2 regions of the Pseudoalteromonas sp. SCSIO 43095 genome follow, and region 2 is predicted to be linked to the other one. Evidence: predicted binding sites of a transcription regulator. Region 2 holds the regulator's gene; the other holds the start of a gene.

Region 1 (3,437 bases), 380 kb from region 2:
CATGGTTCGTCATTTTCATCAGACAGAGATAACTCAACCTCGGGGAGACGTTGCTCAAGATCCTCAAGTTTCTCTTCAAGACGAATTAAGCTACTAGTAATGTAATCTAGGGCATCAAATAAGCGCTGATCTCGCTGGCTGTCGTGCGCTTTTTGAGAAGTAGCTTGTGTAGGGGCTGTTTGCTGAAGTTTGCTTTTGATCCCCAGCGTTGAAAGTAACTTGGCTTGCTTAAGGGCTTTCTCTTTGTTGCTAGGAGCAAACAGCAGCTTGCCATTAAAAAATGCCGCCACCTTTTCAGGTGAGGTTTTTAGTTTTTCTGTCAGTGCATTGGTCACTGCTTGGCTGTCTGCGCCTTCTGCAAGTCCTACAAATATAACACGAAAATTGTCGGCCATTTTTTATCCCTAACACGCTTTATTGTATAAGTAGAGTATATACCTAAAATGTTAAACAGTTCGAGACTGTTTTATGACTAACTTAATACACATAGCAAAACGGCCCTAAAAAGGGCCGTTTTAATATTAGCTAGGTGGCTTACAGGCCTGCTGCTGCGCGAAGTGCGTCTGCTTTATCTGTGCGTTCCCATGGGAATTCATCACGGCCAAAGTGGCCGTAAGCCGCTGTTGGAAGATAAATAGGGCGCTCAAGATCAAGCATTTGAATTAGGCCGTAAGGGCGTAAGTCAAAGTGTTCACGAATAAGTCCGATTAAACGCGCTTCTTCTAATTTACCTGTGCCAAATGTTTCAACACTGATAGATGTTGGCTCTGCAACACCAATAGCATAAGACACCTGAAGTTCACACTTGTCAGCAAGGCCAGCAGCAACAATGTTTTTAGCAACATAACGTGCAGCATAAGCCGCTGAGCGGTCAACTTTTGATGGATCTTTACCAGAGAAAGCACCACCACCGTGACGAGCCATGCCACCGTAAGTATCTACAATGATTTTACGACCAGTTAAACCACAGTCACCCATTGGGCCACCAATAACAAAGCGACCTGTTGGGTTAATGAAAAATTTAGTTGCACTAGTAATCAGCTCAGCAGGAAGTACTGGCTTAATGATGGTTTCCATTACTGCTTCTACTAAGTCATTTTGCGATACATCTTCGCTGTGCTGAGTAGAAAGTACAACGGCATCAATACCTACTGGCTTGCCATTTTCGTATGCAAATGTAACTTGTGATTTTGCATCTGGACGTAACCAGTTAAGCTCGCCACTTTTACGAACCTCAGCTTGGCGTTGTACTAAACGGTGAGAATAAGTAATTGGAGCAGGCATTAATACTTCAGTTTCGTTACATGCGTAACCAAACATTAGGCCTTGGTCGCCAGCGCCTTGCTCTTCTGGACTTGTACGGTCAACACCTTGGTTAATGTCAGGAGACTGTTTACCAATCGTGTTTAAAATTGCACACGAATCGGCATCAAAGCCCATATCAGAGTGTGTGTAACCAATTTCACGTACTGTTTTACGTGTAATTTCTTCGATATCAACCCATGCGCTAGTCGTTATTTCACCACCAACCATAACCATACCGGTTTTAACGTAAGTTTCACACGCTACACGGGCATGAGAGTCTTGCTCTAGGATAGCATCAAGTACCGCATCAGAAATTTGATCGGCGATTTTATCCGGATGACCTTCAGAAACAGATTCAGAAGTAAATAAATGTTTTGCCATTGTAATTATGCTCACAAATATTGCGCTTCACAAACGTCGGTATTAGCGCTAAAAAATTAAGGCGCGTATTTTATCTAAAACAAATGAACTTGCATAGTTTTTTTACGCCTAGACGTCTAAATAAAATATCTAATAGTAAATGGTTCTTAAAAAATATTCATAATGCCCTATTTTTATGGGTTTTTAATTGCACACAGCCCCCACAATAAGTAAGAATGGGGATAAATAAATACCCGCGCAAATACATATAAAGGTAGGAGAATTCATGCCATCTCGCAAAGAACTTGCAAATGCTATTCGCGTCTTGTCAATGGACGCAGTACAAAAGGCCAAATCTGGTCACCCTGGAGCCCCTATGGGCATGGCTGATATCGCAGAAGTATTATGGCGCGATTATCTAAAACATAACCCAACAAATCCAGAGTGGGCTGACCGAGATCGATTTATACTCTCAAATGGTCACGGTTCAATGCTAATTTATTCTCTACTGCATTTAAGTGGTTATGACTTGTCACTGGACGAAATTAAAAACTTCCGCCAAATGCATTCTAAAACACCAGGCCATCCAGAATATGGATACGCGCCAGGAATTGAAACCACTACGGGCCCATTAGGTCAAGGGATCACAAATGCGGTAGGTATGGCGATTGCTGAAAAAGCATTAGCAGCGCAGTTTAACCGTGAAGGCCACGACATTGTTGATCACCACACGTATGCGTTTATGGGTGATGGCTGTTTAATGGAAGGCATTTCTCATGAAGCATGCTCACTAGCCGGTACATTAGGCCTAGGCAAGTTAGTGGCATTTTGGGATGACAACGGCATTTCAATCGACGGTGAAGTTGAAGGTTGGTTTAGTGATGACACCCCAGCACGTTTTAAAGCATACGGCTGGCATGTAATTAGTGACGTTGATGGCCATGATAGCGATGCAGTAAGTGCAGCAATTGCAGAAGCTAAAAGCGTGACTGATAAGCCATCTCTTATTTGTTGTAAAACTATTATTGGTTACGGCTCACCTAATAAGTCAGGTAGCCACGATTGTCACGGTGCACCGCTTGGTGATGACGAAATTAAAGCGTCTCGCGAGTTTTTAGGTTGGACGGGCGATGCATTTGAAATCCCTGAAGATATTTATGCACAGTGGGATAACAAAGAAAAAGGCCAACAGCTTGAAGCAAGCTGGGACGAAAAATTTGCCGCCTACGAGCAAGCATACCCAGAGCTCGCTGCTGAATACAAACGCCGTACACATTCAGAATTACCCGCTGACTGGGCTGAAAAATCACAAGCGTACATTGAAGAGCTGCAAGCAAACCCAGCAAACCCAGCATCACGTAAAGCGTCGCAAAATGCATTAAATGCGTTTGGCCCGTTACTACCTGAATTTATGGGTGGCTCTGCCGATTTAGCGGGTTCAAACTTAACAATTTGGGATGGCTCTAAAGGCTTAACTGCTGATGATGCAAGTGGTAACTACATATACTACGGTGTACGTGAGTTTGGTATGTCGGCCATTATGAACGGTATTGCACTGCATAAAGGCTTTATTCCTTACGGCGCAACGTTCTTAATGTTTATGGAATACGCACGCAACGCGGTACGTATGGCTGCATTAATGAAGCAACCAAGCATTTTTGTATACACGCACGATTCAATTGGTTTAGGTGAAGATGGTCCAACTCACCAACCAGTAGAGCAAATTGCCAGCATGCGTTTAACGCCTAACCTTTACAACTGGCGGCCATGTG
Region 2 (3,437 bases):
CAAATGATTCACTAGCACCACTTTTTGCCGATAGGCCGGGATCGGCGTGCCCTGGGCGCACCAAATTAAATACCCTGTCTAAGTCAGCGAGTAAATCATTTACATCTTCAATACCCACCGAGATACGAATAAGCGTGTCGCCTACTCCGGCTTCTGCACGCGCGGTTGCGTCCATGCCGGCGTGGGTCATAGTCGCAGGGTGACAAATCAAACTTTCTACTCCACCTAATGATTCCGCTAAGCTAAATTCATTTAAGCGCGTTAAAAACGCTGCAGCATCGTTTATATCGCCTTTTATATCAAAACTAACCATAGCACCAAAGCCAAGCTGCTGCGCCTTAGCTAGCGCATGTTGAGGGTGTGATTCAAGACCTGGGTAGTAAACTTGGGCAACAAACTGGGAGCGTTCTAAATACTGTGCAATGGCGAGTGCATTTTCTTGGTGTTGCCTTAAACGCACGTTTAAAGTACGTAAGCCTCTGAGAGTTAAATAGCTATCAAATGGCGCGCCGGTGATGCCAATGTTATTTGCCCACCACGCTAACTCTTCACCTAACTCAGCAGTCGCTGCGATAACCGCGCCACCAACAACGTCTGAATGGCCATTGATATATTTTGTGGTTGAGTGCACCACAATATCAGCGCCAAACTTAATCGGGTTTTGTAATGCTGGCGATAAAAACGTGTTGTCGGCGGCAACCAGTGCACCACACTGTTTAGCTGTATCAGTTACTGCTTTAATATCTGTTAAGCGTAAAATAGGATTGCTAGGTGTTTCAATCCAAATCAGCTTAGGTTTAATAGCAAAGATGCGTGTCAAACTGTCGCTTTTGGTAAAATCGACCACTTCTAGTTTTAATAAGCCGCGCTTTTCTAGCGAAGTAAATAAGCGATAGCTGCCCCCATAACAGTCATGAGGGATCACTAACGTATCGTCACTATTAAGTAATTGTGTTGTTAGGTGAACGGCTGCCATGCCTGTTGCGGTAATAATGCCTTTAGCGCCACCTTCAAGCTCCGTGAGCGCCTCAGCCAAAATGTCACGATTAGGGTTACCACTGCGGCCATAATCATATTGGCGCTTTGTATCAAAGTCAGCAAATGAGTAAGTTGTTGATAAATAAAGCGGTGGAACAACCGCACCATGCTGTTTGTCGGCTTCTATTCCACTACGAACAGCAATTGTTGCCTTATTTTTTTCACTCATTTTCGCTACCTTTACTGGTTTGGATGTTTAGACGTCTAAAAGGTAGCGCATGCAATTTAAGATGTCAAAACATTTAAATGTCTAGATAGCTAAATAACTAGTATTTGACTATCTTTTTTAAACCGATAGAATTTCACGCATATTTACACGCTTTGATGCTGTGTGAGCAATTTATAATCTGAGGCAACGATACATCTTATGGCTAAATGGAATGGTGAATATATTCACCCATACGCAGAACACGGGAAAAAATCCGAACAAGTAAAGAAGATCACCGTTTCGATCCCGCTAAATGTATTAAAAGTATTAACTGATGAACGTACTCGTCGTCAAATAAACAACTTACGTCATGCAACAAATAGCGAGCTTTTATGCGAAGCGTTTTTGCATGCGTTTACCGGGCAACCGCTGCCTAATGATGATGATTTGCGTAAAGATAACGCAGAAAAAGTACCTGAAGAAGTGAAGAAAATAATGCAAGAAATGGGACTAGAAGTGCCTATTTTAAATGAAGACTAGAAGGGTCTTTATACAAAAAAACCTCAGCAAATGCTGAGGTTTTTTTTGCGCTAATTTACACGTAACAATTACGCCATGTAGTTTTCTGGCATATCAATTTGTGCAACACCAGAGTCTACCGCCGCCTGCGCAACCGCTTTAGCTATACGTGGTAACAAACGTGGATCCATTGGTTTTGGTATAATATATTTAGCACCAAACTCTAATTTGTCGATGCCTGCGGCAGTAAGCACTTCAGTCGGCACGGGCTCTTTAGCAATACTGCGAATTGCTTCCACAGCAGCAATTTTCATCTCGTCGTTTATTTCACTGGCACGTACATCTAACGCACCACGGAAAATAAACGGAAAACACAATACGTTATTAACTTGATTCGGATAATCAGAGCGACCTGTAGCCATAATTAAATCGTTACGTGCAGCGTGTGCTAATTGCGGATCGATTTCAGGATCGGGGTTTGAACAAGCAAATACCACGGGTCTATCAGCCATTAATTTTAAATCTTCAGGGGCTAATAAATTAGGGCCCGATACACCCACAAACACATCGGCATCTTCAATTACATCTTGTAAAGTACGTTTATCGGTATTGTTTGCAAATAATTGCTTATATTCATTCAAGTCATCACGACGCGTATGAATAACTCCTTTGCGATCTAACATATAAATATGTTCACGCAACGCGCCACACTTAATTAAAAGCTCCATACAGGCAACAGCTGCAGCGCCGGCACCTAAACATACAATAATTGCATCTTCAATTGCTTTGCCCTGTACTTCCAGCGCGTTTAGCATACCCGCAGCCGTTACAATAGCCGTACCATGCTGATCATCATGAAAAACAGGAATGCTACAACGCTCTATAAGCGCTTTTTCTATTTCAAAACACTCTGGCGCTTTAATATCTTCTAAATTAATTCCACCAAAGGTGTCGGCAATATTAGCCACCGTGTTAATAAAGTCTTCGGTAGTACGATGCTTAACTTCAATATCTATAGAGTCTAACCCTGCAAAACGCTTAAATAGTAGCGCTTTACCTTCCATAACGGGTTTTGAAGCGAGTGGACCTAAATTACCTAAGCCTAAAATTGCGGTGCCGTTAGTAATAACCGCAACCATATTTCCTTTACCAGTATATTTGTAGGCATTTGCTGGATCAGCGGCAATTTCACGAACAGGTTCTGCGACACCAGGGCTGTATGCGAGCGCGAGGTCTTTAACCGTCTCAGCGGGCTTGGTCAGCTCAATACTGATTTTACCTGGAACGGGATGGGCATGGTAATGTAGTGCTTGTTCACGAAAATCTGACATAACGCGATTATATCCTGCAATTTAAGTTAAAGTGAGAGGTAGTTTTAATCTACGATACCTTTATTATTTTTAAATTCCAAGCAATATCAGGTCTATCCTGTTATATGCTAGAACTGTTAATTTTAAGTGATTTATCAGCAACTTCCCTAGATTATCCTGACATTTTTAAAATATAAATTCGTCATAAAAATGAAAAACACAGGTACTTTTTGCCCTTGTTCTATTTTTATAAAGCGTATTTTTTAGTCTTAAATTAAAATAGTGAAATACCGAATTTTATTTAACTTTAAACACAAATAACCTCACGTTACCTGCATTTGAGTACCATCTTTAAAGTTTAACAAATAAAAATATAGAGAATATTGGCTGTTTTGTCTGCAAATGTTTATGCATACTCAGAA

Evidence for each region. The regulator MetJ, encoded in region 2, represses methionine synthesis genes. The targets are predictions, from matches to a motif close to TAGACGTCTAGACGTCTA.
Region 1: a site for MetJ is predicted at 1,788-1,805, ahead of metK (methionine adenosyltransferase). Genes of this name have one in related genera too.

Annotation. Positions count from the first base shown of each region.
Region 1 is NZ_CP087995.1:550,400-553,836, forward strand. It holds gene LOC50_RS02540 (hypothetical protein) at 1-395, opposite strand, end outside; gene metK (methionine adenosyltransferase) at 535-1,686, opposite strand; gene tkt (transketolase) at 1,952-3,437, shown strand, end outside.
Region 2 is NZ_CP087995.1:174,418-177,854, reverse strand. It holds gene metB (cystathionine gamma-synthase) at 1-1,207, opposite strand, end outside; gene metJ (met regulon transcriptional regulator MetJ) at 1,406-1,726, shown strand; gene LOC50_RS00800 (malic enzyme-like NAD(P)-binding protein) at 1,795-3,036, opposite strand.